2 regions of the Schaalia naturae genome follow, and region 2 is predicted to be linked to the other one. Evidence: riboswitches for the same ligand, from Rfam matches in the RefSeq annotation. Region 2 holds a riboswitch; the other holds the start of a gene.
What was found. Region 2 has a riboswitch for fluoride ahead of ACFQWG_RS03640 (GntR family transcriptional regulator). Riboswitches for the same ligand answer to the same signal wherever they lie in the genome.
Positions count from the first base shown of each region.

Region 1: linked by a shared signal. The riboswitch ahead of ACFQWG_RS12290 (universal stress protein) and the one ahead of ACFQWG_RS03640 (GntR family transcriptional regulator) in region 2 are both predicted to bind fluoride.

Region 1 covers NZ_JBHTEF010000001.1:2,780,015-2,783,409, forward strand. The annotation lists gene ACFQWG_RS12285 (glycogen debranching N-terminal domain-containing protein) at 1-1,390, shown strand, start outside; fluoride riboswitch at 1,433-1,504, shown strand; gene ACFQWG_RS12290 (universal stress protein) at 1,547-2,134, shown strand; gene ACFQWG_RS12295 (FluC/FEX family fluoride channel) at 2,122-2,700, shown strand; gene ACFQWG_RS12300 (fluoride efflux transporter FluC) at 2,697-3,068, shown strand; gene ACFQWG_RS12305 (methionine ABC transporter ATP-binding protein) at 3,244-3,395, shown strand, end outside.
Region 2 covers NZ_JBHTEF010000001.1:833,319-836,713, reverse strand. The annotation lists gene ACFQWG_RS03645 (HAD family hydrolase) at 1-607, opposite strand, end outside; gene ACFQWG_RS03640 (GntR family transcriptional regulator) at 653-1,279, opposite strand; fluoride riboswitch at 1,688-1,759, opposite strand; gene ACFQWG_RS03635 (alkaline phosphatase family protein) at 1,813-2,997, opposite strand; gene ACFQWG_RS03630 (DUF5998 family protein) at 2,990-3,395, opposite strand, start outside.

The sequences.
Region 1 (3,395 bases), 1.9 Mb from region 2:
GCGGGGGCCGCAGGCCGCGCCGGCCTGGAACGGGGTCCGCGTCACGTCCTCGGACGAGCGTCTGTCTCGGTGGGTCGCCGCCGCGCTCGGGGACCTCGACGCCCTGCGGATGACCGCCGTCGCCGTCCCCGACCAGCCGTTCATCGCGGCGGGGGCGCCCTGGTTCTTCACCCTCTTCGGGAGGGACTCGCTGTGGACGGCGCGTTTCCTCCTCCCCCTGGGCACCGGGCTGGCGGAGTCGACGCTGAGGGCGCTGGCCGCGTTCCAGGGCACGCGCGTCGACACCGCCACCGCCGAGGAGCCGGGGAAGATCCTGCACGAGCTGCGCGCCGGCGAACTCGTCATCCCCGGTGAGGGCATCACCCTGCCTCCCCGGTACTACGGGACCATCGACGCGACACCCCTATGGATCTGCCTGCTCCACGACGCCTGGCGGTGGGGGATGGAAGAAGCGGCCCTGGGGGACCTCCTGCCGCACCTTCGCGCGGCCCTGGGGTGGATGCGCGACCACGGCGACTCCGATGGCGACGGGCTGTTGGAGTACGTCGACCGTTCCGGGCACGGCCTGTCCAACCAGGGGTGGAAGGACTCCGGGGACTCCGTGCAATGGCATGACGGGACCATCGCCCGCGGCCCGATCGCGCTGTGCGAGGTCCAGGCCTACGCCCACGAGGCCGCCGTCGGCGGGGCCGAGATCCTCGAGCACGTCGGCGACGGGGAGGCCGCTCGGTGGTGGCGAGGCTGGGCGGCGGAGCTGAGGGCGAGGTTCCGGGACCGGTTCTGGGTCGAGCGCCCCGACGCGGCCGGCCGGACACGGCGTTTCCCGGCGATCGCACTCGACGCCGACAAACGGCCCGTCGACTCCCTGACCTCCAACATCGGCCATCTCCTGGGGACGGGGCTCCTCGATCCCGAGGAGGAGGGAGCGGTCGCCGGCCTGCTGGCGGGGCCCGACATGGACTCCGGATTCGGACTGCGCACGCTGTCGGCGTTGGACGGGGGGTTCTGGCCGCTGAGCTACCACGGCGGGTCCGTATGGACCCACGACACGGCCATCTCCATCATGGGACTGGTCCGCAGCGGGCACGGGCGCGGCGCGCTCCCCCTGGCGGAGGGGCTGCTGGCCGCCGCCGAGGGGTTCGGCTTCCGCGTCCCCGAGCTGCACTCCGGCGAGGCGCGCCGGGCCTCCGGCCGGCCGGTCCCCTACCCGGCCGCCTGCCGGCCGCAGGGCTGGTCGGCCGCCGCCGCGGTGGCCGTGGCCGGATCCCTGCTCGGCCTGGAGCCGGACCGCGAGGGGCGCCGCCCGCTCGTCCACCCGGTGGAGGGGGCGCCGCATATCTCGATCGAGGGCGTGCGCTGGGGCGGGGAGCCGTTCACCGTGGCCGGATGACCCGGGTGGGCGCGTCGTCGTTCCCGGGGGACGAGCCGCTAGAGTGGGCACGGCGATGGATCCCGCCTGGGCGCTGCCCGAACCGCCGCGACGGCTGATGGTTCCTGCCCGGTCGATGACTGCGGGCAGGAGTGCGCCCGCGGAAGGGAGCCCGCCATGGGACCAGCACGCGTCCCCCAGCCCAGCCTCGAGAGGATGGTGCCCTTCCCCGCCCACCCGGTCCTCGTCGGGGTCGTCCCCGGGCAGGATCCGCTGGTCCTGCGCACGGCCGCGGCTCTCGCGAGGGCGGTCGGAGCCGCTCGCCTCGACGCCGCCTACGTCGACACCTCGCGGGTCGTCGTCGACGAGCTGCCCGACGGCACGGTGAGGCACGCGCCGATGGATCCCGACGCCGAGGGCGGGGACTGGCGAGCCGCCCGCGACCTGCTCGCCCGCCAGATCGGGGAGGCCCTGGGGGAGGTCCCGGCGGACGAGGGCGGCGCCGCCGAGCCGGGAGGGATCCCCTGGAGGCTCTGGTATCTGGCGGGGCGGCCCGACCGCTCGCTCACGCACCTCGCCCGCGCGACCGACGCCTCGGTGATCGTCGTCGGAGCGCGCCGCGCCCGCAGCGCCCGCGGCCAGATCCGGGAGCTCGTCGAGGGCTCCGTCTCCGTCCACCTCGCCCACCATCAACACCGTCCGGTCCTCACGGTGCCGACCGACGTCGTCGACTGGAAGGAGCTGCCGGCCTCATGGACGCACTGACCAGCGCCTCTCCAGAGGCCGGGGATGGGGCGTGCGGGCGCCCTTCGCCGGCGGCGCCGTCCTCGGCGATCGCCCCGAACCCGGAGCCCCGCCCCGATCGGTCCGCCCGGCCCATGCCCGTGGCGGCGTGGCTGCCGGTCATCGTGGCCGGCGGCATGGCCGGGACCACCGCGCGCGCTGTGCTGGAGGCGGCCTTCCCCGCCGCCCCCGGAGCGGTGCCGTGGACCACGCTCGCGATCAACGTCGCCGGGTCCGTCCTCCTGGGCGCTCTGCTGCAGGGCCTGGCCCTGTCGGGCGACGACCGCGGGTGGCGCAAGGCCGTGCGCCTGGGCGTCGGCACGGGGGTGATCGGCGGGTTCACCACCTACTCGACTTTCGCCCTGGAGACAGTCCGGCTCCTCGGCGGCGGCGCGGCGTGGACGGGGGCCGCCTATGCGGCCGGCAGCGCGGCGGCGGGGCTGACGGCTGCGGCGGCCGGGATCCGCCTCGCGGAGATCGCCGCCACCCGCGTCCGGGCCCGTGCCGGATCGCGGCCTCGGCGACGCCTGCGGGAGGAGCGCGCATGAACGCCTGGGACTCGTTCCTCCTGGCACTCGCCGGGGGATGCGGGGCGGCCGCGCGCTTCCTCGTCGACTCGTGGGTGACGCGGCACGTCCGCGCATCGGTGCCGGTGGGGACGCTCGTCGTCAACGTCGGCGCATGCTTCCTCATCGGGCTGGTCGCCGGCTGGGCGCTGCGCCAGGCCGGCTCCGCGGTCCCGGGCATCCTGGGCACCGGGTTCCTCGGCGGCTACTCGACCTTCAGCACCGCCAGCGTCGAGGGCGCCCGCCTGCTCCTGGCCGGCCGCCTGTGGGAGGCCGCGGCCCACGCCGGAGGCATGCTGGCCGGAGGCCTCGCGGCGGCGGCGCTGGGGCTGGCCCTCGCCGGCATGTGATGGAGCCCCCGTCCACCATCCGGCGGATTGTGACGGCCCGTTTGGGGGCCGGCGGGGCGGGCCCGTATGCTGTCGGAGGCCATCCAGAGCAGCCGAGAGACCTGGCTCAGTGACACTGCAGCAACCCCCGGACCCGGTGAGGGTGCTTCCGCCAGGGCACGATGGAGGAATGTCGATGATCGATCTGCAGGGGGTCCGCAAGGTCTACCCCGTCAAGGGGGGCGCGGAGGTCGTCGCCCTGGACGACGTCACCCTGCACGTCGAACGCGGTTCCATCCACGGCATCGTCGGCCAGTCCGGGGCGGGCAAGTCCACGCTCATCCGCTG
Region 2 (3,395 bases):
CCACCGGCCGATGGGCCGAGGACGCGGAGGAGCGGCACGAGCGACGTCTCCTCGCCGATCGGCGAGGGCGCGCACGCAGGCGCCGACATCCCGATCCGGTTGTGCCACCACACGCGCATCCCGACAGCACTCGGTCCGCCGGCACCCCGAGCTCCTCGAGCGCGAGCCGGTAGGCTGCCGGGCGCGGCTTATAGGCCCCGGCGCGCTCCGCGGTGACCACCGTCGCGAACCCGACGGGGACCGCGCCCGCCGCTCGGCGTCCCAGGCGCTCCGAGCAGTTGGTCACCACCCCGATCGGCAGATCGCGGGCGATCCTCCCCAGCACCTCGGGGGCCTCGGGCCATGGGCGCAGCTCCGCCCACCGATCGACGAGGTCGGAGGCGAGCCTCCCGCTCAGCCCTGCCTCCACCGCGGCACGGGCGACGAGGTCCTCATACGGCGCATACTCGCCCTGTCCGTAGGTGAGCTCCAGATACGCCCGCCGCCAGGTCAGGCCGGCCTCCTCGTCGCCGGCGACCGCGTTCCACAGCGTCCACGAGTCGAGGACCGCCGTGAGGAGGTCGAAGAGGACGGCCTCATAGGTCGTGTCATCCGTCGTCTGAGGCATGCCGGTCAATCCTCCGGCCGTGAGCCGCGGTCGGGTCGATGCCGCTCAGACATCGTCGAGCGCCTCGAGCAGCGAGCTCGTCCGCCCGATGTGGCGGCGCATCGCCGCCTCCGCCTCGACGCGATCCTGGACCTCGATGGCGGCCGCGACGTCGAGGAGCTCACCGTGACCACGGGAGCGGTGCGCGGGGATGTCCGCCACCCGGACCAACGCGATGCGCATCCGGTCGCGCAGCCGTTCGATGAGCGTCCGGAGTTCGGCGTTGCCGCAATGCTCGGCGATCAGGGAGTGGAAGCGGCCGTCGGTGCGCGAACAGCCGGCCCCGTCGTCCCTCGTGATCGCCTGTTCCTGCTCGTCGAGGACGTCGCGCAGCCGCGGAAGCAGGCCGGGGTCGCCGACCTGGGCGCACAGTCGCGCCGCGTATCCCTCGAGGGCCTCCCGCGCTTGGTGGATCCCCTGCGCTTCGGCCCGACCGATCGCCGCCACGACGACACCGCGTCGCGGATGCTCCTGCGCGAGCCCCTCCCCGACGAGCTGGAGCACGGCTTCCCGAGCGGAGCCTCGCGAGACCCCGAGCTCCCGCGCGATCCGGGGGACCGCCAGCTGGTCCCCCGGCCGCAGACGCCCTTCCAGCACGTCCAGCCGGAGGTGGTCGTGGACGAGGCCGACCACGCGGGATCGCAGTCGGGGGCCGCCGACAGCGAGCCGGACCGGCGTCTAGGCTGACCGAGGGAGGGACTCCCTCCGCCCGTCACGACGATCCGTTGGCTTCGAGGAGCCCCGCCCCGTCCACCACTCCTCCCCAGGAATGTGCGGCGCGGGACTCCTCGAGATCAACGGGTCCCCCACGCCGCGGCGTCCTCGGCCATGGACCGATCGATGGGCGGGAGGGTCGCGGAGACCTGGCTCTGGCAGAGCCTCGGGGATCCGCCGAACCGGGCGGGAGGAGGGATCGCCTGCTCCGGCGCCCCCGCGACGACGCGCTGGCGTCGTCCGCCAGCACCGGAGCCGGGGCGGAGCATCCTTCGCGAGGCCATTGGCGGGTTCCCCTCTGCGGGCGCGCTCCTGCCCGCGGTCGTCGACCGGGCAGGGACCATCAGCCGTCGCGGCAGTTCGGGCAGCGCCCAGGCGGGATCCATCGCCATGCCCATACTATCGGACGCCACGTGCCGGGTCGGACGGGCGATCCCTTACGGGAACCGACGTCAGGCGAGTCGGACGACGGGGATGAGCATCTCGTCCGGCGTCAGCGATCCATGGACGCCGACCTGCGCGATCGACGCGGGCGTCTGCCACCGCGAGTCGACGATGCCCGCGCGGCCGCTCGGGAACACCAGCGCGTCCCCGATCAACGCCGACCCCGGCCCCTCGCCCAGGACGCCCGGCATCTCCTCTGGGCCCAGGATCCACGCCCCATCGCCCAGGATCTCCCGCCACCGGGCCAGGACCTCCGGGCCACGCCCGGGCCGGGCGTGCACGTGGACGCTGCGGGCCTCCCCGGCGATGGCGTCCACGCCCTCGTCCAGGTCCGGGCGCCGTGCCAGGTCGATGAGGAGATCGGGGCCCGTGTCGACCATGCCGTGATCGGCTGTGAGCATCACGGCGACCTGCTCGGGCAGGCGGCGCAGCAGGGCGCCCAACCCGGCGTCGAAGTCCTCCAGGGCGGCCGTCCACTGCTCGGACCCGCACCCGTGGTGATGGCCCACATGGTCGATGTCGGACCAATACAGATAGACGAGCGGGGTCCCGGCCTGGAGCTCGCGCAGGGCCGCGCGCATGCGCTGGGACCAGGAGACCGCGCCGACGTGACGCGCTCCGCGCAGGGCTGCGCGCGTCAGCCCCGAGTTCGCGAAGGTCGGGGGCGAGACCACGCAGGAGCCGACGCCGGCGCGCGACAGACGTTCGAAGATCGTGTCGCAGGGCTGCCACTGGACCGGGTCCACCCCCTCCGCGAAGGCCAGCAGGTTCATCACCTCGGGCGCAGAACCATCCGCCCGCGGAGCATCCCCGCGCAGCACGGAGTAACCGACCATGCGGGTCGCCCCGGGGCGGCGCCCCGTCGCGAACGCCGTGATCGCCGCGGCCGTCGTCGAGGGCGCGATCGTGTGCGCGACCGCGGTGTCGCCGCGATGGGCCCGCAGCACGGGCGCGTGCCCGATCCGGGCCTCCAGGGGAACCCGTCCCAGCCCGTCGGCGAGGACGACGAGGACCTGCCGATGGCCGCCGGCCTCGAGTCCCACCCGGGACGCGGCCCCCGAGTCCCCTCCGGGCAGCGCCGGGTCGAGGGCGGCGACGCAGGCGCCGAGGACATCGGTGAGGAGGAGGTCGCCGGCGGCCGGGAGCTCCGCCCCGTCCAGCGCGCTCCCCGCGCCGCTCGCCGGATCAGCCACGCGCGGCCCCCAGGAGCGAGGTGAGGACGTCGACGAAGCGCTCGGCGCGCCCCAGCGCGCCCGTCCCGTCGGCCGCGGCGGCGAAGCGGACGGTGAGGTCGTCGGGGACGGAGGTCATCGAGTACCCGTGGTCGATCACGCAGTTCGGGTCCTCGCACTGCAGGGGCTCGACCTCACCGCGGCGCTGGCCGCCGACGTTGAGGCTGAGGGAGACCTCGGCGGGGGATCCTCCCCCGGGCACAGTGGGGTCGGCGATCACCTCGACCACCGACACGCCTTGGATCCGCCCCACGGGGACCAGCGTCGTGGCCACCATCGCGCCCCCGTCCTCCATCTCATCGACGTGGATCTGGACGAGGTGCGTCCCGGTCAGGGCGGAGACCGTGAGGTGGCGGAAC